2 regions of the Corynebacterium sp. LaCa_205 genome follow, and region 2 is predicted to be linked to the other one. Evidence: predicted binding sites of a transcription regulator. Region 2 holds the regulator's gene; the other holds the start of a gene.
What was found. Region 2 encodes LexA, which represses DNA repair genes until DNA is damaged. Its sites were predicted from a motif close to CGAACANNTGTTCG; they were not measured.
Positions count from the first base shown of each region.

Region 1 (14,710 bases), 610 kb from region 2:
TAACATAGGCCGCATGCCTCAATTCCTCGTCGTGGGTGCTGGCGCCGCGCTCGGTGCGGCTGCCAGATACTTGCTTTCCGTAGCACTCGGCGGCGGCATGTTCCCGCTGCTCATCATCAATATCCTTGGCAGCGCGCTCATGGGTTTTTTCCGCCCCAGCCCATTCTGGGGCACGGGCGTGCTGGGCGGTTTCACTAGCTTCGCTACCTTCGCTTTCCTGACCTCCGAGGCGCACTGGACCATCGCTCTGGCTTATGTTCTAGCCACCATCGTTGGCTGCGTGGGCGGCTACCTGGCGGGTGACAAGCTGCGATGAATCTTCTATGCGTCCTTCTCGGCGGCTTCATAGGCGGCAGCCTCCGCTATGGTTTTACCCGGCTTTTACCTGCCCCCTACTGCACCTTCGTGGCGAATATTTTGGGCTCCCTCGCCCTCGGCCTGGCTTATGGTTTCACCCAGCTTGCCGACGTCCCCCTCATCCACCCCTTCCTCGCCCTCGGCCTTGCAGGTGGCCTGTCCACCTGGTCCACGCTGGCCAAGGAACTAGGAGAAATGATCAAACGCAAACAATGGTGGCGGCTGAGCAAGTATCTCTTCTGGACCATCGGGCTCGGCATCGTTTTAGCCTGGCGCGGCACCATCTGGGCGGCCCGCATTTATCACGGGATTTAAGGGGTAAACTCCCAGCTAACTAGCAGTTACTTTTGGCCCGCTCAGGCCTAATATTTTTCGGGTGAGTTTCCTCTTGAATCTGCCTTTGGCGGATCCCATCAATGGCGTGATCTTCTACGCCATCCTCGCGATTGCGGCCATCATCATTCTCCTCCAACGCAAGGTGTGGCCACTGGTCATCGCCGCCTTGCTGTGCATTATTGCTTGGTTCCTACTCCGTCACTGGCAAGTACCGTGGTACATCTTCCTCGCCGCCTTCGTCCCCGTGGCGGCGCTAGTACGCAAACCTAAGATTGTCACGGTCACCGCCGGAATCTTTTCCCTTTTGGCCACGGTCGGCATCGTCAACATGGAATACCAAACCTATCCAGATATTGCGTCCCTTGACCCGCGCCCTGTGGCAAAGGAAATGAGCTACGAAGAATTTTCCCACACCAAGTCTGGTGCAGCCATCGTCCATGTCGATCTTCCCGGCACCACCTCCCATTTCGCCGCTCGACAAGCCACCGCGTATATTCCGCCGGCATACTGGACGGACCGTACCTTGCCTGTCATCGTGCTCCTGCACGGCAACCCGGGCGGCCCGGATCAGTGGTTCGGTTCGGGCGAGGCAGCCGAAACTGCAGACCAATTCCAGGCGGCTAACGGGGGCCGCAGCCCCATCGTCATAGCCGTGGACGCCACCGGCTCTGAAACCGCCAACCCCATTTGCGCCGATAGCTCCCAGGCTAAGGTAATGACCTACCTCAGCCAGGACGTACCACAGGCCATTAAACAAAAATTCAAAGTCAACCCGGATCAGCGCACCTGGACGGTGGGCGGATTAAGCTACGGCGGCACCTGCTCCCTACAGATCGCCACCAACCGCCCCGAAGCCTATGGTTCCATCATCGACATTTCCGGCGAGGCTGAGCCCACCATTGGCAACCACGCGGCGACGGTGAAGAAATTCTTCGCCGGGGACGAATCCGCCTTCAATGACCAAGACCCCGCCCACCTGCTCGCCCACAAGCACTTCTCTACCCAAGCCATCTTCATCGCTGGCGATAAGGACACTGCTTCGGTCAATGCTTTGCGCTCGCTTTCCGATGCCGCCCGCGCCGCCGGCATGAAAACCTACTTTGGCACCCGGCCCGGCGGCCACTCCTTCCAGGTGTGGCGCCCAGCCCTGCGCGAATCCTTCGCTTGGGCCGCTAGCCGCGGTGGAATGACCGCTATCAAGGATCCCTTCGATGGAATTGGAGCCCACGATGTCCGTTCTTAAAACCATCCTGACCAGGTTTCCCGTTTCCCTAGCCGTCTTAGTCATTATGTGGGCACTTCACCTAGTGGATTTCCCCACCTCCCACTGGCTGGCGCTGACTACCGCGCACCCCGGTGGCGCCATTATTTTGTCCGTGCTCATCGTGCTCTGGCTCGTTCCCGCTGAATGGCGCTTAGGGTCCTTGCGCACATTGGCGGTAGGAGTTGTCTCCCAGCTCATCAGCGTCCCGCTGTCCATCGTGCTCGCCCGCGGCATTGAGACCGTAGGCCTAAATCGATGGGGCAATGACTTATTGAGCGATACCTTCCTCACCCCTATCGGCTTTATCGCCGGTGCCGCTGGTTTTGCTTCGGCTTTACTCCCCCGCCTATGGCGCCGCCGACTGCGCGTTTCGCTTATCGTGCTTACCGCCACTTTTGTGCTCTACTCCGGCACCATGTCAGATGTTCTCGGCATCGTCGCCGCCATGCTTTCCATTACGGCTGGCCAATTGCTCTTTAAGCCCGAATCCGCGCCGCCTTCCATCAGGGAGCGTCGCGTGCTCCTCGCCGTCGGTATCGCCTGCGTAGCCATTGGCCCTGCCTTCGTGGCACTCGACCCCATGGCCGAAGGTCCGTTCTCCCAAATCACACAGCTCCTGTGGGCACCACACCTTTCGGCTCTGGAGGCCACTCAAGTCTGCGCAGATTCGCTAACTTCTACCAGTTGCACTGCCGCAGTCGATCTCGCCCGTGCCCAAGGCATCGGCGCCTTGGTAGCCAATATCATGCCATTCATCATCCAGCTGGTGGTGTGCTTTGGTCTCATGCGGGGCCGCGTGCTCGCTTGGTGGATGGCGGTTATCACCCAAGTACTGGCCATCGCGTTGCTGACCTACCAGCTTTGGGATGATTCCCGCCTGAGCTACCTCCTGCCCAACCTCGTGCTCGTCATCCTGCCCTGGCTCTTGGCGCTATTCATGCTGCTTATCAATTATTCGCTCTTCCGGATCCGCGAAAACCGCGCATTTTTCTCCCGCACTATTGTCTTCGCCATCCTTGCCTCTTCCCTCGGCGCGGGCTTGTGGATCCTTACGGCCTCGTTGCACAACACCGTTCCCCCAGCAAATCTTGCCGACATCCTCGCAGAGACTCCCTTGCGCTTCGTTCCGGCCGTTGTTGCGCTTATCCTTCCCCACCACGTCGCGCCGGCAACGATGTTTTCCTGGTTCATCTACCTATGGGTTGGAAACGCCTTCTGGATCCTGCTGGCAGTCCGGCTCTACCTTGGCTTTTCTCGGCCCGTTGACCCTGCGCAAGAATCCGACCGCGACTCGGCCCGCCGCCTGCTCGAATCCGGCACCGGCGATCATCTTTCCTTTATGACGCTGTGGAAATCCAACCGGTACTTCTTCCACGGTGACTCCTATGTGGCCTATCGTGTCTCCAATGGCATTGCGCTCACGCTGGGCGCCCCCGTCGGCCGCGATATCAGCGCCGAATTCGAGCGCTTTGCCTCCGAGCAAGGCTGGGCCGTGGCGTGGTATTCCGTCAATGCGCAGTTCGCGGATGCTCACCCGCAGCTCAAGCGCCTTCAAGTTGCAGAAGAAGCAGTCCTCAACTGCGAATCCGTGGAATTCAAAGGAAAGAAATTCCAAAATGTGCGCACGGCCCGAAACAAAGCCGAGAAGGAAGGCGTTAGCACTCGGTGGACCACGTGGGAGGAGCTAGATATTGCTTCTATCGCCCGCATTAGCGCACTCAGCGAGGACTGGGTTTCCGACAAGGCCCTACCCGAGATGGGCTTTACCCTCGGCGGCTTAGAAGAAATGACGGTGACCGGCACCCGGCTTTTGCTTGCTGAGTCCGCCGACGGCACTTTGCATGGTGTGACCAGTTGGATGCCGGTATACGAAAATGGTGCTATTGCCGGTTACGTTCTCGACGTCATGCGCCGCAACGAGCACGGCTTTAAGGGAGTAATTGAGCTCCTCATCTCAGAGGCTATGCTCATTGCCCAGTCCGAAGGCCTTGCCTGGATCTCCTTGTCCGGTGCGCCATTGGCTGGACAGCCTGACGAGCCTAACTGGCTCGACGTCGCCCTCAATCGCATTGGGGAGGAAGTAGAACCTCTCTATGGCTTCCGCACCCTCGCGGCCAGCAAGCGCAAATTCCAGCCCGAGGAGCACCCGTGGTACCTGTGCTATCACGATGAATTGAAGCTTCCTTCCATCGCGCTGGCCACCATGCACGCCTACCTGCCCGATATGAAGACCAAGGATGCGGTATCGGCAGTCAAGGCATGGATGGCCGCGTAAAAGCATTAAGGCCTCCCCTCAACGTGTGATGAGGGGAGGCCTTAGACTAGGCAGCTAGTCGGCGATTGCTTCCAATGGCGGCGTCTTCGCCGCGCGGTGCGACGGCCATACTGCCGCGATAATGCCGACGAGGGCCGAGCCCACAAGCATAATGAGCACCATCGCCCACGGAATCTGCGCAGAGTCTAGTCCCTCATCGCCGAGGATCTTGATGAAAGACCAGCCCAAGCCGAGCCCAATGAGGATGCCCATCACCGCGCCAAAGAGCGCGATCTGCACGGACTCCAGGGTAATCATCGTGCGGATCTGGCGGCGTTGTGTGCCCACAGCCCGCAACATACCGATCTCCTGGCGGCGCTCGATTACACCCAAGGTCAAGGTATTGACAATGCCCAACACCGCAATAATGACGGCAAGGGCGAGCAGACCATAAAGGATGGAGAGCATCTGGTCAATAAAGCCTGCAGCTTGGCCCGCATACTCCTCACCGGAATTGACCTGAACCACAACCAGATCCTTGACCGCATCCTCCAAGTTATGGCGCAGTTCTTCCTTGTCATAGCCTTCTTGACCCAAGACGCCCACCATCTGGACGGTAAAGGACTTCTCCGGTGCAACCTTTTCAGCTACCTCCTGCGAGAGCACCATATTCTGCACCACATCGGTGGACTTAAAGATGCCGACCAATTTGGCCTCGGCCTTCTTGTCCTTTTCCGCAGAAGCTACCTTATAGGTCTCTCCTACCTTCCAGCCGTGTTCCTTGGCAAAGTCTTCGGTAGCAATGAATCCCTTATCCAAGTTGGCATCGCCCTCGACCATATCGAGCGCAATCATCGACGACGGATCTCCATCCGCAGTCGTGGTCTGCTGGAATTGCGGACCATAATCCATCGATGCCTGACCATCAACGGTCACCGGAGCCATACCGATGGTGATGGCCTTATCTACGCCCTCAGCCTCAGCCGCACGCTTACCAGTGTCCTTCGGTGTTGGGAATTCACCGGAGCTAGGGCCAGAAAGGAGGTAATCGGAGGTGATGTTCTGCTCCACGGTATCGGCCACGGAGGACTTCATCGTCGCGCCAAGCATGCCAATAGCCGTCACCAAGGCCACGCCTAGGGTCAGGGCAAATGCAGTAGCAGCCGTGCGGCGTGGATTGCGACGCGAGTTCGTCGCCGCCAAAGAACCGATAGCACCGAAAGGCACACCGATTACCTTGCCTACCGTCGGCACCAAAGGGAGCGACAGGGCTGGGCCAGCCAAGAAGAATCCGACAATGATCCCGAACGCGCCCACACCGACGAGGACGGCGCGGACGTTCGTCTCGCCGTCGGAAAGCACGCCTGCCAACGCCGCAACAATGCCAACCAGCAAAATAATGGCACCGAAAATTGTGCGGACCTTCAGGGAAGACGCAGAAGCAGACTCGGTGGTGCGCATCGCTTCAACCGGTTGCACGCGACCTGCGCGCCGTGCCGGGGCCCACGCGGACACGACCGTCACGATGGTGCCCAAAATAATCGGGACCACGATGGCCGAAACGCTCAGGCCCAAGCCACCGTCGAACGGCATTCCTTTCGCGCTCATTACTGCCTTAATGATGGCCACCAAGCCCATGCCGGCAACAACGCCGACAATGGAACCCAGAAGTCCCACGATGGCAGATTCCACCACCACCGAGTTCGTAATCTGGCGGCGGGAAGCGCCCAGCGCGCGCAGGAGAGCGAATTCCTTGGTGCGCTGCGCGACAATCATAGAGAAGGTATTAGCGATGATAAACGTGCCCACCAGCAGTGCAATCAGGCCGAACGCAATGAGGAAGTAGTTAATGAACTTCAAGGCGGAGGACATCATCTCAGAGGTTTCCTCCGCCAGGCGCTCGCCCGACTCCGCCTTGACGTCATATTTGTCATTTAGGTGATCCACCAAGGCGTTCGCATCCACGCCTTCGGCCGCAGAAACCTTGAGCTGGCTCGGATCGCCGTAGCGCTCCAGGTAGTCCTTCTCGGCCATGCTCAGCACGATGCTATCGCCCTGGTCGACGGCGGGCTCCGAGATACCAGAAACGGTAACCGTATCCTGCTCATCGGGGTGAACCACAATGAGCTTTTGTCCCACGGAGATTCCGTATTTATCCGCCGCGGAGGAATTGACAAGGACTTCGTCCTTACCGCTCGGCTCCTCGCCCTCCTTTAGCTTATCGGCACCGCCAACGACCTTATCCTCTGGATAAAACGGGACAACGCTGGCCGTACCGCCCTGAGTCTGATAGGCCTCCGAGTTCTCATTGGCTGCGACGACAGTCTCCGAATCCGCAATATTGATGTTCTTGACATCTTCATCATCGGCCAACTTCTGGCGAAGCTTTTCATCCAGCTTCGCGCCATTGTCGTCCTTCTGGCTCACCACCGCATCCACGCCACGAAATTCATTATCCACGGCGGAGTCAAAAGTAGACTTCAGCGAATTGGTGAACATAAACGAGCCGGCAATAAACGCTGTGCCCAAGACCACCGCGAGAATTGTCAGCCCAAGGCGCAACTTATGCGCCACGATATTGCGCAGGGACACCCTGCGCATTGCATTTCCGCGTGCCATTTAGCCCTCAATCTCCGCCATTACCTGGTGAATGGCCTCCATCGTCGGATTGTGCAACTCGTTGACAAGCTTGCCGTCAGCAAGGAAAACCACTCGGTCCGCGTACGACGCTGCCTTCGCATCGTGCGTCACGATGACCACGGTTTGGTCATCCTTGTCCACTGCCGTGCGCAAAATATCGAGCACCTCGGCCGAAGAATTGGAGTCCAGGTTGCCGGTTGGCTCATCGCCGAAGATAATTTCCGGACGGGAAACCAGCGCGCGGGCACAGGCCACGCGCTGCTGCTGACCGCCTGATAGCTCAGCCGGTCGGTGCTCCAAGCGCTCTGCCAAGCCTAGACGGCGAGTTACCTCTTCGAACCACTGCTTATCGACGTCCTTACCCGCAATGTCGGTCGGCAACGTGATGTTTTCCGCGGCAGTCAGCGTAGGAACAAGGTTAAAGGACTGGAAAATAAAGCCCAGCCGATCACGGCGCAGCGCCGTAATGTCCTTGTCGTTGAGCGCCGACATATCGGTATCGCCGATAAACGCCGAACCGGAAGTCGCGGAATCCAAACCAGCCATAGTGTGCATTAGCGTCGACTTACCGGAGCCCGATGGGCCCATGATCGCAGTGAATTCGCTCTTGCCGAACTCAATGGAAACATGATCCAGGGCCACAACGGCTGTGTCATCGCTTCCGTATTGCTTGAACAAGTCAACGGCGCGAGCCGCAGCATCAGTCATGAAACAAATTCTCCTTGTAAATGGGAAATTACCTCTTATAGTTTAGCTACCATGAACGACGGCCAGCATCATCCCAGAGGAGGAAAACGGCACACTAAGGCATGGCGAGATCAATCATGGAGCCGTACTCCGGTTGCCATCAACCTAATCTGTTGCCGTTCCTCTTTTTGTTCTTTGTTGTTGTAGTGCGAGGTATTGTGCCCAGGTGTGGTTCCAGTGTGTTTGGTGTGTGGCTAGGGGCCCGGTGGGGTGGTCTAGTTGGTAGGTGCCGTCTCGGTGGAGCCAGGCGATGGTGCCGGTGATGTGGTCGAGGATGTAGTGGACGCGGCGGTCGGTTTTGATGTTGTGGTGGTGTTGGCAGAGGTTTACTAGGTTGTCTGGGCTGGTCGGTCCGCCTTGGTGGTATTCAATGCGGTGGTCTAGTTGGCATCGTGTGGCGGGGATGGTGCAGCCGGGCCAGCGGCAGGTGGCGTCTCTGCCTTGGGTGTAGGCGCGGATGTCAACATTTGGGGTGTAACCATCAACGTCATCGGCGACTAGGCAGCGCACGAAAGCGTGGTCTATGGGTGCTTGGTTGATGTTTATCCATCCGGCACCAGGAACATAGACGCTGTTTGCTTCTGGGTTGGTGGTAAAGGTGTTGATAGCCACGCTGGTGTGGGTGTCTTCCAAGATGAGGTCGATAAGTCCTTGTGCTGCGGTGGTTTTCGCTTTATTGACGTAGGCGTCGATGTGGTGGGCGATGATGGCGGCTGTGGCGCGGTCGCAGGTCAGTGACAGGGTGGTGGTGTGGTCTGGATTGATATGAATTCGAAGGCGGGGTTCGGGCTGTTGTTCTTTGTCTTCTGGGCAAAGGTGGGTATCGATGAAGGTGCGGATAAACCGGCGTAGGTCGGCGTCGGTGGGTACTGTTTCGTTTGGTGTGGTGGGGGTGAGGAAGTCTGCGAGTGCTGCGTCGATGGCTTCGAGGTCATCTAGGTTGTTATCTAGGCGGTATAGTTCGCGGTCGATGATGCGCAGTTTGGTCAGATCGAGTATCCAGTGGTGGCCTTGCACTTCGGTAACGAGGGGTAGTTGGCACATGCGGTAGTGGGCGCGGATATACCCGAGGAGTTTGGAATAGCAGATGCCGAGGTCTTTAGCCAGGCTGGTGAGGCTTAAGTCGACGTCGTCGTCTAGTTGGGGGAGGATTGCGCGGTAGAGGAACCAGGAGGTTTTGCGGGTGTAGGTGCCGGCTTTACCGATGTGGTTGCCGGGTGCGTTGGTGGTGTAGAACGCTTCCGGCATATCATCTTCGTCTAGGGGATCAGTATCGGGGTGGTTGGCAATGAGGAGAGTGTCGGGATAGTCGAGAGCAACATCAGGCTCGGGTGGGGCGAGTGTGGCAGTCACGAGGTGCACTCCAACAGGACGTAGGGGTTCGTATGTGTTTTCTAACGTATGCTCGTATACTATCCCAGGTGCCGGACATATGCGCGCGATGGGGGTGTTTTTGTTCGAATAGGGTGACCTAAACCCGCAGGGAACCCCGGAGTCGACCTTCACTAGGCAACGGGGGTAAAAGGAAAGGTTGAGGGTTGGTTTCCGACTTCCCATTATGGTGGATGTTGAAGCCATCGTTGTGCGGTTGGTGGGCTGGCCTAGAACGATGAGTGTAAACGCAAAAGGAAGCCGTAGGGGCAACACGTATGTGTGTTGTTCCTACGGCTTCCACCAGCTGGGAGGGCTGGTAAAACGCAAGGAAGAGGGCGGTGGTATACCGTCCTCTTCTTTGTTGTTTGTATTTTGTTGTGTTTTTGTTGTTTGGTGTCGGCGGTGACTTACTCTCCCACAACCTCCCGGTTGCAGTACCATCAGCGTGTGCAGGCTTAGCTTCCGGGTTCGGAATGGGACCGGGCGTTTCCCTGCAGCTATTGACCACCGACAAACCTTCAGAACATCTACCCTCTTCATGGGTGTCTGGGTGTTGTGTCAGATACTGCATAGTGGACGCGGTCACGACAGTGACAAATTTGTTGTTTCTTGTTTTTGTTGTTTTGCCAGCACACATAGTGTGTGTTGGTGTTTGTTGTGGTCAATTAGTACCAGTAGCCTTCACACCTTACAGTGCGTCCAGGTCTGGCCTATCTACCCTATCGTCTTTAGGGGACCTTAACGAAACCTCATCTTAAAACAGGCTTCCCGCTTAGATGCTTTCAGCGGTTATCCCTTCCGTACGTAGCCAACCAGCGATACCCCTGGCGGGATAACTGGCACACTAGAGGTACGTCCGTCCCGGTCCTCTCGTACTAGGGACAGCTTTCTTCAAGTTTCAACGCGCGCGGCGGATAGAGACCGAACTGTCTCACGACGTTCTGAACCCAGCTCGCGTGCCGCTTTAATGGGCGAACAGCCCAACCCTTGGGACCTACTCCAGCCCCAGGATGCGACGAGCCGACATCGAGGTGCCAAACCATCCCGTCGATATGGACTCTTGGGGAAGATCAGCCTGTTATCCCCGGGGTACCTTTTATCCGTTGAGCGACACCACATCCACAAGTAGGTGCCGGATCACTAGTCCCGACTTTCGTCCCTGCTCGACATGTCTGTCTCACAGTCAAGCTCCCTTGTGCACTTACACTCACCACCTGATTGCCAACCAGGCTGAGGGAACCTTTGGGCGCCTCCGTTACATTTTGGGAGGCAACCGCCCCAGTTAAACTACCCACCAGGCACTGTCCCCAACCCAGATCATGGGCCAAGGTTAGATGCTCAATCCGATCAGAGTGGTATTTCAACAACGACTCCACCACCACTAGCGTGATAGCTTCCAAGTCTCCCACCTATCCTACACAAACCGAACCAAACACCAATACCAAGCTATAGTGAAGGTCCCGGGGTCTTTTCGTCCTGCCGCGCGTAACGAGCATCTTTACTCGTAGTGCAATTTCACCGGGCCTGTGGTTGAGACAGCAGAGAAGTCGTTACGCCATTCGTGCAGGTCGGAACTTACCCGACAAGGAATTTCGCTACCTTAGGATGGTTATAGTTACCACCGCCGTTTACTGGGGCTTAAATTCTCAGCTTCGCCAACAACGTTGACTAACCGGTCCTCTTAACCTTCCAGCACCGGGCAGGCGTCAGTCCATATACATCAACTTAACGTCTTCGCATGGACCTGTGTTTTTGATAAACAGTCGCTTCCCTCTATTCTCTGCGACCCCACAACGCTTAACACCGCAAGGATGCTCACATCGTAGGGCCCCCCTTCTCCCGAAGTTACGGGGGCATTTTGCCGAATTCCTTAACCACAGTTCACCCGAACGCCTTAGTATTTTCAACCTGACCACCTGTGTCGGTTTAGGGTACGGGCCATACACACACATCGCTAGAGGCTTTTCTCGACAGTACAGGATCACCACCATCAACCCCAATGGGTCTACGCATCACGCCTCAACCAAAATGTGCGGCGGATTTACCTACCACACGGTCTGCACGCTTACACCACCAATCCAATAAGTGGCGTGGCTACCTCACTGCGTCACCCCATCACTTGAACCACACATCAGGCCCCACGACATCAACACCACCAGACTTCAAAGAAGACCAGCAATGCATCCGCGGTGGTTAGTATCAGTGCTTTATCATGGGCGCGCATGTACGGGTACCAGAATATCAACTGGTTATCCATCGACTACGCCTGTCGGCCTCGCCTTAGGTCCCGACTCACCCTGGGAAGACGAACTTGACCCAGGAACCCTTAGTCATCCGGCGGATAGGATTCTCACCTATCAATTCGTTACTCATGCCTGCATTCTCACTCGCACACAGTCCACGCCTCCTTACGGTAACGCTTCAACCCATGCACGACGCTCCCCTACCCAACAAAAAATTGTTGCCGCGGCTTCGGCGGTGTACTTGAGCCCCACTACATTGTCGGCGCAGAACCACTCGACCAGTGAGCTATTACGCACTCTTTCAAGGATGGCTGCTTCTAAGCCAACCTCCTGGCTGTCTTCGCGATCCCACATCCTTTTCCACTTAGTACACCCTTAGGGGCCTTAACCGGCGATCTGGGCTGTTTCCCTCTCGACTATGAAGCTTATCCCCCACAGTCTCACTGCCGTACAACACAATTAGTGGCATTCGGAGTTTGGCTGACATTGCTAAGATTGTAGTCCCGCTCAACCAACCAGTCGCTCTACCTCCACCAAGCTATAATACGACGCTGCACCTAAATGCATTTCGGGGAGAACCAGCTATCACGGAGTTTGATTGGCCTTTCACCCCTACCCACAGCTCATCCCCGCAGTTTTCAACCTACGTGGGTTCGCGCCTCCACAACCTCTTACAGCTGCTTCACACTGGCCATGGGTAGATCACCCCGCTTCGGGTCCAGGACATGCCACTTGACACCCCATTAGGATTCGGTTTCCCTACGGCTACCCCACACGGGTTAACCTCGCGACATGCCGCTGACTCGCAGGCTCATTCTTCAAAAGGCACGCCATCACACACACACGGTGCTCTGACGGATTGTAAGCACATGGTTTCAGGAACTATTTCACTCCCCTCCCGGGGTACTTTTCACCATTCCCTCACGGTACTCATACACTATCGGTCACACTGAGTATTTAGGCTTACCGGGTGGTCCCGGCAGATTCACAGCAGATTCCACGAGCCCGCTGCTACTCGGGCAACCCAACAACCCACACATCATCATCTTCAGCTACAGGACTCTCACCTACTCCGGCAGGCCATTCCAAACCACTTCACCTAACAACAATGCGAGGGCGCGGCAATGGTAGTCACCGCACATCAGGGCCCACAACACCGCACACACAACCCCTACCAGGTATCACATGCACACGGTTTAGCCTCATCCACGTTCGTTCGCCACTACTAGCAGAATCATTATTATTTTCTTCTCCTACGGGTACTGAGATGTTTCACTTCCCCGCGTAAACCCCCACAACAGCTATGAATTCACTGAAGGGTAACCCCACATAACCAGGGCCAGGTTTCCCCATTCGGACATCCTCGGATCAACGCTTAATTGACAACTCCCCGAGGCTTAACGCAGCCTTTCACGTCCTTCATCGGCTCAGCATGCCAAGGCATCCACCATGCGCCCTTAATAACGAACACACAAACCACCACACACAAAAAGCGCGGGCGGCCACACAAGTGAACTTGACAAAATAAACACAAAAAAGAAATCACACAAACACACACAACACACCACACAAAAGCGCAGCCTGCCATACGTGTTTAATGCTCGCGTCCACTATACAGTTCTCACACAACACCCCAACCACAAACCAGCACACACACTGTGTCCACCAGTCATATGGTCAGGCACCACAAAAAGGGGATAATGCCCCAGACACCCAACAATGCACCAACATACAAACAAATACTTTTTTCAAACTGTGCACGACACTGTGTGTCACAAAGCGCCATTCAAACACTCGGTCTTTGTCTTAAAGGTGTATCTTCCACCCGGAAATTTTCAAACAAACAACGTTGGCAGCATGACACTCGCACACTCAACCAACACCCACCACAAAGTGGCAGGACAAGGCACAACTGTGCCCAAATAATAAAGCTCCTTAGAAAGGAGGTGATCCACCCGCACCTTCCGGTACGGGTACCTTGTTACGACTTCGTCCCAATCGCCGATCCCACCTTCGACGGCTCCCTAACAAGTTTGGGCCACCGGCTTCGGGTGTTACCAACTTTCATGACGTGACGGGCGGTGTGTACAAGGCCCGGGAACGTATTCACCGCAGCGTTGCTGATCTGCGATTACTAGCGACTCCGACTTCATGGGGTCGAGTTGCAGACCCCAATCCGAACTAAGGCCGGCTTTCAGCGATTCGCTCCACCTCACAGTGTCGCTGCGCGTTGTACCGACCATTGTAGCATGTGTGAAGCCCTGGACATAAGGGGCATGATGATTTGACGTCATCCCCACCTTCCTCCGAGTTGACCCCGGCAGTCTCTCATGAGTCCCCAACCAAATGCTGGCAACATAAGACAAGGGTTGCGCTCGTTGCGGGACTTAACCCAACATCTCACGACACGAGCTGACGACAACCATGCACCACCTGTACACCAGCCACAAAGGGAAAGACTATCTCTAGCCCGATCCGGTGTATGTCAAGCCCAGGTAAGGTTCTTCGCGTTGCATCGAATTAATCCACATGCTCCGCCGCTTGTGCGGGCCCCCGTCAATTCCTTTGAGTTTTAGCCTTGCGGCCGTACTCCCCAGGCGGGGCGCTTAATGCGTTAGCTACGGCACGAAAGTCGTGAAAAGACCCTCACACCTAGCGCCCACCGTTTACGGCATGGACTACCAGGGTATCTAATCCTGTTCGCTACCCATGCTTTCGCTCCTCAGCGTCAGTAACTGCCCAGTAACCTGCCTTCGCCATCGGTGTTCCTCCTGATATCTGCGCATTTCACCGCTACACCAGGAATTCCAGTTACCCCTACAGTACTCAAGTTATGCCCGTATCGCCTGCACGCCCGGAGTTAAGCCCCGGAATTTCACAGACGACGCGACAAACCACCTACGAGCCCTTTACGCCCAGTAATTCCGGACAACGCTCGCACCCTACGTATTACCGCGGCTGCTGGCACGTAGTTAGCCGGTGCTTCTTATCTAGGTACCGTCACAAAAGCTTCGTCCCTAGCGAAAGGAGTTTACAACCCGAAGGCCGTCATCCCCCACGCGGCGTCGCTGCATCAGGCTTGCGCCCATTGTGCAATATTCCCCACTGCTGCCTCCCGTAGGAGTCTGGGCCGTATCTCAGTCCCAATGTGGCCGTCCACCCTCTCAGGCCGGCTACCCGTCGCCGCCTTGGTAGGCCATTACCCCACCAACAAGCTGATAGGCCGCGAGCTCATCCTACACCGAAAAAACTTTCCAACCATCACACTAAAAATGGCTCCTATCCGGTATTAGACCCAGTTTCCCAGGCTTATCCCGAAGTGCAGGGCAGATCACCCACGTGTTACTCACCCGTTCGCCACTCGAGTACCCTGCAAGCAGGGCCTTTCCGTTCGACTTGCATGTGTTAAGCACGCCGCCAGCGTTCGTCCTGAGCCAGGATCAAACTCTCCACAAAAAATTTCAGAACAAATCCGAAACAGGCCGTGAAAAGCCC
Region 1 covers NZ_CP190931.1:2,025,672-2,040,381, forward strand. The annotation lists gene ACP8J1_RS09815 (alanine/glycine:cation symporter family protein) at 1-3, shown strand, start outside; gene ACP8J1_RS09820 (fluoride efflux transporter family protein) at 14-316, shown strand; gene ACP8J1_RS09825 (fluoride efflux transporter FluC) at 313-672, shown strand; gene ACP8J1_RS09830 (alpha/beta hydrolase) at 734-1,936, shown strand; gene ACP8J1_RS09835 (bifunctional lysylphosphatidylglycerol flippase/synthetase MprF) at 1,923-4,232, shown strand; gene ACP8J1_RS09840 (ABC transporter permease) at 4,287-6,830, opposite strand; gene ACP8J1_RS09845 (ABC transporter ATP-binding protein) at 6,831-7,559, opposite strand; gene ACP8J1_RS09850 (HNH endonuclease signature motif containing protein) at 7,704-8,951, opposite strand; rRNA gene rrf (5S ribosomal RNA) at 9,367-9,484, opposite strand; rRNA gene ACP8J1_RS09860 (23S ribosomal RNA) at 9,619-12,686, opposite strand; rRNA gene ACP8J1_RS09865 (16S ribosomal RNA) at 13,155-14,671, opposite strand.
Region 1: the regulator LexA is predicted to act here: its motif matches at 8,993-9,006, upstream of ACP8J1_RS09850 (HNH endonuclease signature motif containing protein).

Region 2 (14,710 bases):
AAGCAGCAACATCTGGCCATAGTTGTCCTTGCCTGCCTTAAAGCCATTCTTTACTGCTTCGCCAACGCCATCGCCGTCAGCCGCAAACCACTGCATCAGTGAGAAAAGTGGTTGAATAAAGAAACTAATCACCAAAAGTACGCCCATGATGCCCATGACGCTTAATACTGCCGCAACTGCTTCTTCCTCCGTGAGATTCTCGGCGTCACCAAGCAGCCCAGTGACGGTTCCACCTACTACAGAGAATACAATGAACATCGACACCGCCCCGATGACGAGCATGATGACCAGCGGCTGCCACCAACGCACGTTCTTAAACAGGTAGCCCCAACCGGTGCGAGAGTCATCAATCTGGAAAAGCGCCAGGCGCATAACTACCAGCGACAAAACAAGGCTTAGGACAGTCGAAATGAGTTGAGAGACCAAAGAGCCTGCGGTTGCCTGACCCGCGCCGGAGTCGCCCGCAGCATTGATGCCAGCTGCAATAACAACAAAAACAATGCCTAGCGCAAAAAGCGCTAGAGATCCCAAAATCCACAGCTTCCAATTGCTAAAGACGGTCCTAAACGCCCAAGAAACGGCGTCTACGGCAGAGACCTTGCCGGTATATGGGCGCTGGCCTGCTTGGTAGCCCACATAGCCCTGGGTGTTTTCTTCATGGCTTCCGCCATAGGACGGAAGCTGTCCGTAGTTTGGTCGGTCCTCGGGGTGATCGGTCGGTTCGTAGCGCGGAAAATCATCATTTCCACCCGAATACGGGTTCGTCATAACCGGGGTTCCTCCTTAAGGAATGCGAATCAGTGCATGGATAAGTATTTTCACTTTAACAACTTTTCCTCATTTCAGGCGGGCAGGTAAACTCTGTGCCTAGTCATGACTATGAATGAAACCCCTTCCCGCGACGAGCTTTTCGCCGCACTCGAAAATGTCACCTTGGCCGAAGCCCGCTCCTTCCGCCGCCGCCTGAAAAAGGCCCGTGCCCCGAAAGCGCTCCAAGAAATCGGCGCTGAAATCCACGCTGCGGCTGAGCGCGTCGCGCTTACCGACGCCGCCGTCCCCACCATCACCTACCCGGACGCCCTCCCCGTCACAGCCCGTAAGGACGATATTGCCGAAGCCATCCGTGACAACCAAGTAGTCATCATTGCGGGCGAGACTGGCTCCGGTAAGACCACCCAGATCCCAAAAATCTGTCTTGATCTGGGCCGCGGCCGCCGCGGATTAATCGGCCATACCCAGCCACGCCGCATTGCAGCGCGCACCGTGGCCGAACGCATCGCCTCAGAACTGGACCAAAAGATTGGCGAATCCGTCGGCTACGCCATCCGCTTTGATGATCGCGTCTCTGAGACCACCGCGGTTAAGCTCATGACCGATGGCATCCTACTCGCCGAGATGCAGCGTGACCGCTTCCTCAACAAGTACGACACCATCATCATCGATGAGGCCCACGAGCGCTCCCTCAACATCGACTTTTTATTGGGCTATCTCAAGCGTCTTTTGCCCAAGCGCGCCGATCTCAAGGTCATCATTACCTCCGCAACCATCGATCCGGAAAGCTTCGCTGCCCATTTTGCCGACGCCGACGGAAACCCTGCCCCCATTATCGAGGTCTCCGGCCGCACCTACCCGGTAGAAATCCGTTACCGGCCCCTCGAGTTCGAGGCCGGCGGAAAGGTGGTGGACCAAGACCCGCTCGACGGTTTGACCGAGGCAATCGAAGAGCTGATGCACGAAGGCGACGGCGATATCCTTTGCTTCTTCCCTGGCGAACGCGATATCCGCGATGCCATGGAGGCCATCGAAGGCAAGAAGTGGAAAAACGTCGAGGTCACTCCCCTCTTTGGCCGCTTATCTAATCAAGAACAGCATCGCGTTTTCAGCGAACACCGTGGCCGCCGCATCGTGCTGGCCACGAATATCGCCGAAACCTCGCTTACTGTGCCCGGCATCCGCTATGTGGTTGATACCGGCACCGCCCGTATCTCGCGCTATTCCACGCGCACCAAAGTCCAGCGCCTGCCTATCGAGCCTATCTCGCAGGCCTCCGCCAACCAGCGCTCCGGCCGCTGCGGCCGCGTTGCCGATGGCATCGCCATTCGCCTCTATAGCGAACAGGACTTTGAAAGCCGCTCCGAATTCACCGACCCAGAAATTCTGCGCACCAACCTCGCCAGCGTCATCTTGCAGATGGTCTCGCTCAAGCTAGGCGACATCGAACAATTCCCGTTCATCCAACCGCCCGAGCACAAGGCCATCCGCGATGGCCTTAACCTCCTGCACGAGCTCGGCGCTCTCCACGACAAGCAGGATAAGCCCACGCTGACCGCTACTGGCCGCGACCTAGCGCGCATCCCGCTAGATCCGCGTATGGCACGCATGCTCATTGAGGCCAATACCAACGGATGCCTGGATGATGTCATGATCATCGTCGCCGCCATGACCATCCAGGACGTTCGCGAACGCCCCCTTGATTTCCAGGCCCAGGCCGACCAAGCCCACGCCCGCTTCAAGGACAAGTCCTCGGATTTCTTGTCCATGCTTAAGCTCTGGGATTACATTAAACAAACCCGCAACGAGCAATCCGGCAATAAATTCCGCAAACGCATGAAGCAGGAGTTTCTCCATTACATGCGCATTCGCGAGTGGTTTGACCTGGTACGCCAGCTCAAGGACGTCGCCAAGCAGCTGGGCTGGACATACCAGGAAGGTACCGAGCGCCGCGCCGATGATATCCACATGACACTCCTGTCAGGCTTGCTATCCAATATCGGCGCCCGCGATGGCAACTCCAAAGAATTCCAAGGCGCGCGCAACACCCGATTCCTGGTATTTCCTGGCTCCGCCTTGGCCAAAAAGCCGCCGGAGTTCCTCATGGCCGCCGAGCTGGTGGAAACTTCCCGCCTCTGGGCACGCGACGTCGCCACCATCGATCCCGCCTGGGTAGAAAAGCTTGGCGCAGACCTGCTCAAGCACAACTATTCCGAGCCCACCTGGTCCCGCAAACGCGCCGCCGCCATCGCTCACCAGAAGTCCACACTCTACGGTGTACCCATTGTGGCCGACCGCACCGTGCCCTACCACCGCGTCGATCCCACCGCCGCGCGCGATATGTTCATCCGCAACGCGCTCGTTGCCGGCGACTGGAATACCCACCACGCCTTCTTCAAAACCAATGCCCAAGCGCTTGACGACGCCGCCGCATACGAAGAAAAAGCCCGCCGCCGCGGCCTCATCGTAGACGAAGACACCCTCTTCGACTTTTATGACCAGCGCATCCCAGCAAAGGTAACAACCGGCCGTCATTTCGACTCGTGGTGGAAAAAAGAACGCCGTCGCAACCCTGAATTGCTGGATTTCGATCCGGCAAAGCTCATCGATGACTCCCACGAGGTCACCGAAGAATCCTTCCCCGACCACTGGAGAAAGGGTTCCATCGACTACGAACTAACCTATAAATTTGAACCCGGCGATCCACTCGATGGCGTTACCGTGATGGTGCCCATCCCCATGCTCGCCGGCTTAGATACCGAAGGCTTCGATTGGCTCGTCCCTGGCCTGCGTCTCGAGCTCGTAACCGAACTCATCCGCAGCCTGCCCAAGGCCCTGCGCCGCACTGTTGTTCCCGCACCCGAATTCGCTGAGCGCGCCATCGACCGCCTCGTCCCTTATGAAGGCACCATCACCCAGCAGCTTGCCGACGTCCTCCATGAACTCGGCGGCCAAGGCATCAACGCCACCGATTTCCAGCCCGGCAAGCTGCCGATGCACCTGAGGATGAACTACGGGGCCATCGACAAGCGCGGCAAGATCGTCGACTCCGACCGCGACCTCGCAGCGCTTATCCGCCGCCAGTCCGGGCATATCAAATCCTCTGTGTCCCGTGTCTCTCGCACCGCTGAGTCCACCGCTGTCAGCGAGTGGACCGACGATACTCTAGGTGCCATCGATGACACGGTTACCACCAACGTCGACGGCCACGAAGTCACGGCTTACCCCGCCCTCGTCGCCACAAAGGACGGCGTTGAACTCAAGGTACATCCCACCAAGGCCGCAGCCGATGCCGCTATGGTTACCACCACCCTTACCCTGCTTATGCGCGACATTGCGGTCAATACTGCACAAATGGTCAAGGGCCTGCCGCTGCAACAACGCGTCGCCGTCGATTCCTATCCCCACGGCGGTGCCGATGGCCTGGTCAACGACGCCCGCGTCGCTGCCATACGCGACCTGATGCTAGAGGCCGGCGGACCCGTCCGCACTCCTTCCGCTTTCCAGAAGCTCAAAGACACCATCAAGCCCCAGGTTCCGGGCCGTGTGCGTCAAGCGGTGGTGGCTATCGCCCCAGGACTCGCCGAGTATTCCAACCTGCGAGCCGAACTCGCCCACTGGGACGGTGCGACCATCGATGACATGCGCGAGCAATTGGAGCTCCTCCTACCCCGTAATGCCATCACAATCCATGGCATGTCCCACCTGCGTCATCTACCACGCTATATCCAAGCCATGCGCATTCGCTTGGAGGACATGAACCTTGACCCTGACCGCGACGCAGACCGCCAGGCCGAGGTAGATAACGCCAAGGCCTACCTCGCCAACCGGCTGCGCAGCCTACCACCTGGCCGCGAAAAGACGCGCGAAGTCAAGGACATTCGCTGGATGGTGGAGGAACTTCGCGTTTCACTATTCGCCCAACGCCTCGGCACCGCTCACGCAGTGTCACTCCGCCGCATCCAGAAGGCCGTTGACAAATTGCGCTAGAAATCCTCTCGGTCGCGCCTTCGCATGAGACGAATTTCAGATTCGAAATCATCAGCGCTTTCAAAGGACTTGTAGACCGAGGCAAAACGCAGATAGGCCACCTCATCAAGATCGCGAAGCGGTTCCAAGATGGCCAGGCCAATCTCATTCGCGTTGACCTGAGAGGAACCATGCCCGCGTACGGTTTCTTCCACTTCTTGCGCCAGTTTTTTCAGGGCATCGTCACCCACATCTCGCCCCTGACAGGCGCGCCGTACGCCGCGAATCAGTTTATCTCGACTAAAAGGTTCCGTGAGTCCGTTCCGCTTGACCACCAACAACACGGCCTTTTCGACCGTGGTAAAACGCCCCTTACACGAAGCACACTCACGCCGGCGCCGAATCGACGCTCCAGCATCGACGACGCGGGAGTCAATGACACGGGATTGCTCATTATGGCAGAAGGGGCAATACACAGAGGTCCTTTCACTGACGTTGTTACCCCAGTAGTTTACTCGCCCAGCAGTCCGCCCAACCACCGAGCATAAGGCCACCGCCTCACTAATGCACTACAGCAGCCTCGACCTGTTGAATGTCTGAGGTCGGCGGTTGCGGTGCACTACTTCCTTCCGCCCCTCCCAATCCGCCTAGGAGCGTGCCCAAAAAGACCGCGATTCCAAACACGCCACCTAAAACGTAGTTACCTGTGTTCGACTTCACCGCGCTACGTTGAGCTCTCTGTGAAAGACCGTCGCCCCCGCCAGATTTCACTCGATTCGAACGATATGTCGTTCGATCTTCCACGCGGAGAGTTCGAACATACCGCGAATCACCGCTCCCTCGCGCTGCGCGAAAAGCATATCGATCCACATCCCATACAGATGCGGGAGAAACCACTAGAGCGTCTGCAGAATTACGCTTTGCCAGGTCATTTCGAGAATTAATAAGTAGAGACATGTTTTTCCTTTCGACGACCGAACTCACCATAGGCATCCCACTGGACACTTAATTTGAAACAGTCGCCATAATGTTCGATTTAGTTGGTACGTTCGATTTATAGCACCGCTTCGAATACTTGTCCACCCGTGGACACAAATCTCGAACATCTGTACTTTTCGTGCTACAAATGACTTGTGGCACTCTAAATCCGCCCACTAATAGACCGACAACGAAGTCACCCGACCCTACGTAGGAGCCAGCAATGGGCCGCAAGCCAAAAAAGTCCGCCGAGAAGACCGATTACGCATCCCTATCCGACCGCCAACGACGAATCCTCAATGTCATTAGTGACGCCGTCATGCTGCGTGGCTACCCACCAAGCATTCGCGAAATCGGCGATGCAGCAGGCCTGCAGTCCACATCCTCAGTTGCCTATCAGCTGAAGCAATTGGAAGAAAAGGGATTTCTGCGGCGCGACCCAAATAAGCCGCGTGCCGTAGATGTTCGACACCTCAACACAGACGAAGGCACCAAGAAGCCTGGCCGCAAGCCCGCTAAGCCCGAACAGCAGGTTCCCGAGGACGCAGGCGCTGTGTCTTATATTCCTGTGGTCGGTCGCATCGCTGCGGGAGCACCCATTACCGCTGAGGAAAACGTCGACACGTACTTCCCCATGCCTGACGAGGTTGTCGGCAGCGGCGACCTATATATGCTGCAGGTAGTCGGCGATTCAATGAAGGATGCAGGGATTCTCGACGGTGACTGGGTGATTATTCGCTCCCAGTCAGTTGCTGAGGAAGGCGAATTTGTCGCAGCGCTGCTGGACGGTTCCGAGGCCACCGTTAAGGAATTCCACCGCGATTCCTCGGGCGTATGGCTACTTCCCCACAACGATGCTTACTCACCCATTAATGGCGATGATGCAGAAATTATGGGCAAGGTTGTATCCGTGTTCCGCAAACTTTAAACACTCACCCAGCTTCACTCCGCCCCGCAACGGCCACCCCGGGCCGTGCGGGGCTTATTTGTGCGCATTTCTCATTAATATAGCCTCTCCGCCAGCCACCCCCATTTTGGCGCCATTTTGGACCCAGACAGCAAAGGAGACGAAAATCCCACTTTCCCACTTTTTGCCGTGACCAGCTATTTTCGTACTTCGTAGCGCGGTGATAGCTGTGCAAATTTTTGCTTTAGTCCGGTTATTCCCGATTTTTGAGACAATGGACTAAGAAAAACAACATCGCGGGACTTTCCTATCCACAAAATCCGGGAATTTTTACCCCCGCTACTCCCCGCGGTGTGCTTAAGTCCAAGGAGGAATAATGTACGCAGAAGAGCGGCGCCGCCAGATAGCGTCTCTCACCGCCGTTGAAGGTCGCGTCAACGTCACTGAGCTATCCGAGCGCTTCGAAGTCACGGCCGAAACCATTCGACGCGATCTAGCGGTGTTGGATCGAGAGGGCGTCGTCCATCGCGTGCATGGCGGCGCAGTAGCATCCCAGTCCTTTCAAACTGCGGAACTTACCCTAGACACTCGGCAGCGTTCCGCCTCCGGCGCGAAAGCCGCCATCGCCCGAGCTGCGCTGGATTTTCTACCCCACGGCGGCGGCAGCATTTTCCTCGACGCGGGCACTACGATTAATGCATTTGCTGAGCTGATAGGACAGCAATACCCCCAAGGCCAGTTCAACATCGTCTCCAATAGTCTGCCCATCGCCTTGTCCTTAGCAGGCAGCGGAGTACCGGACGTCCAGCTGCTTGGCGGCACGGTTCGCGCGATCACCCAAGCTGTCGTCGGCGACACCGCCCTGCGCACGCTAGCGCTCATGCGCGCCGACGTCGCCTTCATCGGAACCAATGCCCTGACCCTGGATCACGGGCTTTCCACGGCCGATCCCCAAGAAGCAGCCATCAAGTCTGCCTTTGTCACCAACGCCCACAAGGTCGTAGTGATGTGCGATTCCAGCAAACTGGGCAATGACTACTTGGTAAGCTTCGCCCCCGCCGCTGATATCGATGTCGTCATCACTGACGCCGCAGCCCCCGATTCCTTTGTGGAGGCGCTGCGCGAGCACGAAATTGAAGTCGTACTCGCCAGCGAATAAATCCCGCTCCTTCGCCTCAAGCTAGGCGAAGGATGCCATGGTTTCTACCACTGCAGTACGGGCGGCATCAGGGCTTTCCGCATCCAATGCCACCTCAGCGAGCTGTTGGCACTGTTCCAAGGTAATTTCTGCCAACTGTGCGCCTACGCCTGCTACTGCAGTAGACGCTGCGGACAGCGAATTCACGCCCAAGCCCGTAAGCACGCAGGCCAGCATGGGGTCGGCCGCTGCTTCTCCGCATACGCCTACTGCAACGTTATTGGCCTGGCCCACAATGCAGGTGTGCTGGATAAGTCGCAGCACGGCCGGCTGCCACGGGTCGGTCAGGTAGGCCAACTGCGGGGACAGACGGTCTGCAGCCATCGTGTACTGAGTCAGGTCATTGGTGCCGATGGATACGAAGTCGAGGTGCGGCATGATTTTATCCGCCATAAGCGCTGCGGCGGGAACCTCAATCATGGCGCCAGCAGTCAGGCCGCGTTCACGACACAAGTTGGCAAACCACTGCGCTTCGGTAGAAGTGGCAACCATGGGAGCCATCACCCACGTAGAGGCTTTATCATCACGGGCTTCGGCAGCCTGCGCAATTGCATCAAGCTGCCGGGTCAGCAAAGCTTCATTGTCGCGCGCGATACGCAGACCGCGAACGCCCAATGCCGGGTTTTCCTCAGAGCTTAGCGTGGCATAGGAAATTGGCTTATCGGAGCCTGCGTCCAATGTGCGCACAACAACCTTGGATTCGGGGAAGGCCTTGAAAACCTTTCCGTAGATCTTTGCTTGTTCCTCCACGCTGGGCTCTTCGCTGGCCGAAAGGAAGGACAACTCCGTGCGATACAGGCCGATGCCTTCTGCCTGAGACTCCGAAGCGATGCGGGCGGCATTGCCATCAGCAACATTTGCCAGCAGCTGCACGCTGTGACCGTCCTTGGTCTTAGCTGGTCCGCGCCACTGAGCAACGCGTGCTGCACGCTCACGGTATTCAGCAACGGCCTTGGTGGAGGTCTCCGCATCAGCACCACAAGTCACGGTTCCTACTGCGCCATCGACAAATACCAGCGTGCCGCTTTCAATGTCGCCAAGCGAAGCGCCCACCGCCACGATGCACGGAATGTCCAATTGGCGCGCGATGATGGCCGTATGGCTAGTGGGGCCACCGAGCTCCGTAACAAGGGCTTTAATGTGTTTGGTATCTAGCGTTGCGGTATCGGCCGGGGCCAAATCATCTGCAAACAAGACGGCCTCGCCATCTACCAAAGGGAGGCCTGGCTCATCCTCACCACGTAGCTCAGCGATGACGCGGTCGCGTACGTCCTTCAAGTCGGTCGTGCGCTCGGCCATCACGCCACCAGCGGCTTCGAACATGGTGACAAACTTGTCAGTCGCGCCAACAGTGGCAAATTCCGCATTCCTACCGGTGCGGATATTCTTGCGCACTGTTTTGTGCCAGCCACGGTCCTTGACCATACCGGCGGTTGCAGTGAGAACCTCGGCCGCTTGGCCCTCTGCGGCTGCCGCGCGCTTCTCCAATCGATTAGCAACCGTATCTACGGCCGCAAGAAAGCGGTTGTACTCGGATTCACTCGCTTGCTCTGGGTCAATGCTTCCCTCGGTAGGCAGGGCCGGGCGAGGGCGGACCCACACGGCTTCGGCGTAGGCGACTCCGGCAACGACACCGGTGCCTTTGATTGTGGACTGAGACGCGTTTTCCATGAGCATACTTCCTTCGAAGATAGCGGTTATTGACTTCCAGAACACCACAAAACGGATAGAAAAGCAATGTATACCACAGTTTTCTGTTGACTTTCGGACACATTCGGACAAGAATCAACATTAAGGGCGGGCCATTCCCAAAGGTTCTCTCCAGCGGCGTTCGGCCCCAATATATAACCTGCGAAAGGGACAACTTGATTCTCACGCTGACCCCCAATCCCAGTATCGACGCCACCCTCGTACTCAGCGGGCCTTTAACTTCCGGTGGTGTCCACCGTGCCAGCGAGGTCACACAGGTTGCAGGCGGCAAGGGCGTAAACGTCACCCATGCCGTGCACCTAGCCGGCGAGCAAACCCTGGCACTTTTTCCGTCCCACGACTCCGATTCCTTCCTGAATCTCATCCACGCGGCCGGATTGCCTTCTTCGGCTACTGCTATGGATGGCTCCATTCGCGTCAACACCACCATCACCGAGCCCGACGGCACCACCACCAAGGTCAACGGCCCAGGCCCCGTGCTTTCCGACGCCGATGCCCAAGCCATTACCTCCACCCTCACCGCCCGCGCCCTCGCGGCCGACTGGGTGGTGCTGGCAGGTTCCTTACCGCGCGGCGTGGACACCGATTGGTATTGCGAGCTCATCTCCGCTGTCCGTGCGGCCGCACCACAGGCCCGCATCGCGGTAGATACCTCCGATGCTCCGATGCTGGCCATCGGGAAAAATCTCGAGTCTTCGGCACCCGATCTTATAAAGCCCAATGGTCTAGAGCTCGGCCAACTCACCGGCACCGACGGCCGCGAGCTGGAAGCACAAGCTGCACGCGGTGACTATACGGGAGTGGTTAGCGCGGCACGCGACGTCGTCAAGCGAGGCATCGCAGAAGTGCTCGTCACCCTCGGTGGCGCCGGTGCCGTACTGGTTACGGCTGAAGGAGCATGGGCTGCCACTCCCCCTCCAGCCACCGTGAAATCCACCGTAGGTGCTGGAGACGCAGCGCTCGCCGGATACCTTCTCGGCCGCACCGCTGGTAAATCTCCGGCCGCAAGCCTTGCCCGATCCGTGGCCTACGGGACCGCGGCTGCATCCAAGCAAGGCACGCAATTTCCTCGTCCTGAAGAAATAGATGTCGCTAATACCACCGTTAACTCGCTAGCCTAAGGAGCGCCCCAAAATGGCTTCCGAACTCATTACTACGGAACTTGTCGCCCTTGATGCCGACTTTGGCGACAGTGTTGACTCCGTCATTACCAACCTAGCCACGCTAGTCCACGACACCGGCCGAGCCACCGACGTCGCCGGATTGGCCCAACCCGCCATCGACCGCGAGGCTAAAGCCGGCACCGGCGTACCCGGCGGTGTTGCCATCCCGCACTGCCGTTCCGAGGCTGTCACCGAACCAACCCTCGCATTCGCCCGCCTAGGCCGCGGTGTAGATTTCTCCGGCCCTGATGGAGACGCCCAGTTGGTCTTCCTCATCGCCGCTCCGGCCGGTGGCGGCAAGGCTCACCTAAAGATTTTGTCCAAGCTAGCCCGCGCCCTTGTCCGAAAAGACTTCCTCGAGGCACTGCGCAGCGCCCCCACCAAGGAAGAAATTGTTCGCCTTGTCTTGGATGTAGTCAACGCAGAAAAGCCAAAGAAGAAACCGGCCGCCGAGTCGGCTGCCCCCGCCGCTGGTGCCGCCGGTACAGGCTCCTCCGCCGCCCCCAACGGCTCGTCCTCGGCGACCCCAACTACCGCGGATTCTTCGGACAACGTCACCCGCATCGTGGCCATCACCGCCTGCCCTACCGGCATCGCCCACACCTACATGGCGGCCGACGCCCTCACACAGACCGCGGCCGAACGCGATGACGTAGCGCTGACCGTAGAAACGCAAGGTTCGTCGAATAATGAGTCCGTCTCCCAAGCCACCATCGATGCGGCCGATGCGGTCATCTTCGCCACGGACGTTGGCGTACGCGACCGGGAGCGATTCGCTGGCAAACCGGTAATTGAGTCTGGCGTCAAGCGCGCCATCAACGAGCCTGGCACCATGCTCGACGAGGCCATCGCCGCCGCCCGAAACCCCCACGCGCACAGGGTATCCGGCACCGCTACCCGGGCCGATGCAGAAGAAGAGGGAAAGTCTCTCGGTTGGGGCAAGCGCATCCAGCAGGCCATCATGACCGGCGTATCCTATATGGTTCCATTCGTCGCGGCCGGTGGTCTTCTGCTTGCCCTTGGCTTCCTTTTTGGCGGCGCCGATATGGCAAACGGTTGGCAGGCACTGTCGACGGACTTTTCACTAGGCAATCTTCCTGGTCATGACGTAACCGTGGACGGCGAACTTATGCATTTCGAGCGCTCCGGGTTCTTGCTGTATCTCGGCGCTGTTCTTTTCGCCATTGGCCAAGCAGCGATGGGCTTTATCGTTGCTGCTCTTTCCGGTTATATCGCCTACGCGCTCGCCGGCCGTCCAGGCATCGCCCCAGGCTTCGCGGGCGGCGCGATCGCGGTTACCCTAGGTGCTGGTTTTATCGGTGGCCTGGTAACTGGTCTTCTGGCGGGCTTCGTCGCTTTGTGGATTGGCAATTGGAAGGTACCACGCTGGCTGGGCTCGCTCATGCCAGTTGTCATCATCCCACTACTGACCTCGCTCGTCGTCGGCCTTGCGATGTACCTACTGCTGGGCGCACCGCTGGCAGCCATCATGGATGGCCTGCAGGATTGGCTTTCGTCGATGTCCGGTTCCTCGGCCGTGCTCCTAGGAATCATCCTCGGCTTGATGATGTGCTTTGATTTGGGCGGCCCTGTCAATAAGGCGGCTTATCTCTTCGCTACGGCCGGACTTTCTACCGGCGACGAGTCCTCCATGCAGATCATGGCCGCGGTTATGGCCTCCGGCATGGTTGCACCGATTGCGCTCTCCCTGGCCACGTTCATCCGCAAGTCGCTGTTTACTCCGGCCGAGCAGGAAAACGGCAAGTCCGCTTGGTTGCTGGGCCTGTCCTTCGTCTCGGAGGGTGCCATCCCGTTCGCCGCGGCCGACCCCTTCCGCGTTATCCCTTCGATGATGGCCGGCGGCGCGGTGACAGGCGCGGTTTCGATGGCCTTGTCGGTCGGCTCCCGAGCTCCACACGGCGGTGTGTTCGTCCTCTTCGCCATCGACCCGTTCTGGGGCTATCTCGTCGCTATCGCGGCCGGTGTGGTTGTCTCGACCGCAGCGGTGCTGGCAATGAAGCAGTTCTGGCCTAGTAAAGCCGTCGAAGAAGCTGCTCAGAACGTGGCGGCATAAACCAAACACTCGTACACTGGATTGCAACAATCCCCATAAGAAAGGATCTTTTCCATGGCTTCCAAGACTGTAAAGGTAGGTTCCTCTGTAGGCCTGCACGCACGTCCCGCCTCCATTATCGCGGACGCAGCTGGCGAGTTCGACGAAGACATCTTCCTCAACCTCGTTGGCGATGACGATGAAGATGAGACCGATGCGGCCTCTTCTTTGATGATTATGGCTCTTGGCGCAGAACAGGGCGATGAGGTTACTGTTACTTCCGACAACGAAGAAGCGGTAGAAAAGATTGCTGCCCTCATCGAAAAGGACCTAGACGCTTCCTAAGCCCTAAAACGGTTCGCTTTAAAGCTCCCCGCCTGTGTGGTGGGGAGCTTTTCGCTTGCCGACGCCACCTATCCCCACGGTGGCACCCAGCTCACCTGCCCGTTTATCCGGGCCAGCCGTCCTCTGCGAGGTGGGGCATTGGGGGCATCGTCATTGACTCCATTATGGTAGGGACAACAAGTCGCGAGGTTCGCAGCGTTAGTCTCACCGCCGTGCTTCCACGCCTTCAGGTGGTGGACCTGGCATTCATCCGCGGGAAAATTACAGCTCTCCCACGGGCACACCGGGTTTAGCGCAGCCGCCATCAGCCGCTGCTTGTCGTTGGCTAGCCGCGAGGTTCGATAGAGGTTTACCGGCCCCTCGTGCGGGTGAACGAGTGTGACATAGCCGTGATCGCTTAGTGTCCGCGCCACGAGCTCCGCTCCCGTCATTTGAGCGCCATTGGTCAACTGCAGGGTAATTTCTTCGCCCCCACCGTCGACTATTCGGTCGAGCTCATCGAGGGTGAGCACTACCTGTGTCGTTACCGTCGTGCGTGCTGCATTCGCTTTCCCGAAAAAGAGGTCTTTGGCAGATTCCAGCGGCTTATTGGCATCCAATGCGGCGTGCATATCTGCTACATCGGCTGAATCCCCAGTAATGGTCAGCGACCACGGGCCGCCGGAACGACGGGTAATGCGCACGCCTTTTTCCGGTGTGCGGCGCGGGCGCAGCTCGCGGACCAAGGCCCGAGCACGCTTTTCTAGTGCTGTAGCACTGCCACGAAAGGCACACAGTTCGCAGCGTAGGGTCCAGGCATCTCGCTGCGTCGGCAAGCGCAGGGCGTATTTTTCAATGAGCAGCAGCACGTCGAGGGAATGAGTAGTCTGTCGCGCTGCTCGCTGTTTGGCAGAAAAGCCGCACTTGCCAAAGTAAGTATCGCACAGTCGTAGCAGGTCACGCGCGGCAATGTCGGAAGCACCTTGCGCGATGAGCTCGCGATCACTGAGCCCTTGAGCGGCGGCGACGATATCCATTCCGGCGCTCATGGCGTCTAAGTATGCGTCCAATGCGGTCATGCCGCTGAGTTAAACAGCCTGCGCAAGCCCATGCGAGCCAGGCACAAGAGCGGTGTGGATAACCCGCGTTGCCCCGTCAACAACATAGCCCGCCGCGGGCGCGCGGCGGGCAACTATCCACAGCAGAAAAATTAGTACTTGGCGGCGTGGCCTTCGCCGACGGAATCGTATAGCTTCTTCATGATCGGATAGGCGACGATAATGCCCACTGAACCCCACGCGATGCCTTCCAGGGAAACCCCACCAACGCTGAGAGTCAGGTTGCCGATACCCGCGATGAGCGCCACTGCGGCCGCGGTCAGGTTAACCGGGTTATTGAAATTGACCTTATTGTCCATCCAAATGCGCACACCCAACATGCCGATGAGCCCGTAAAGCACGATGCAGGCCCCACCAAGAACGCCGGTAGGAATGGTGAAAATCAGCGCGCCAAACTTCGGCACGAAAGCCAGAAGGATGGCGGTAAATGCTGCTACCCAGTACGCGGCGGTGGAATAGACCCGGGTAGCGGCCATCACTCCAATATTTTCAGCATAGGTCGTGGTGCCAGAGCCGCCG
Region 2 covers NZ_CP190931.1:1,417,612-1,432,321, forward strand. The annotation lists gene ACP8J1_RS06900 (hypothetical protein) at 1-768, opposite strand, end outside; gene hrpA (ATP-dependent RNA helicase HrpA) at 874-4,761, shown strand; gene nrdR (transcriptional regulator NrdR) at 4,758-5,216, opposite strand; gene lexA (transcriptional repressor LexA) at 5,942-6,646, shown strand; gene ACP8J1_RS06920 (DeoR/GlpR family DNA-binding transcription regulator) at 7,002-7,784, shown strand; gene ptsP (phosphoenolpyruvate--protein phosphotransferase) at 7,806-9,494, opposite strand; gene ACP8J1_RS06930 (1-phosphofructokinase family hexose kinase) at 9,689-10,654, shown strand; gene ACP8J1_RS06935 (PTS fructose transporter subunit IIABC) at 10,668-12,770, shown strand; gene ACP8J1_RS06940 (HPr family phosphocarrier protein) at 12,825-13,094, shown strand; gene ACP8J1_RS06945 (HNH endonuclease signature motif containing protein) at 13,163-14,152, opposite strand; gene ACP8J1_RS06950 (uracil-xanthine permease family protein) at 14,284-14,710, opposite strand, start outside.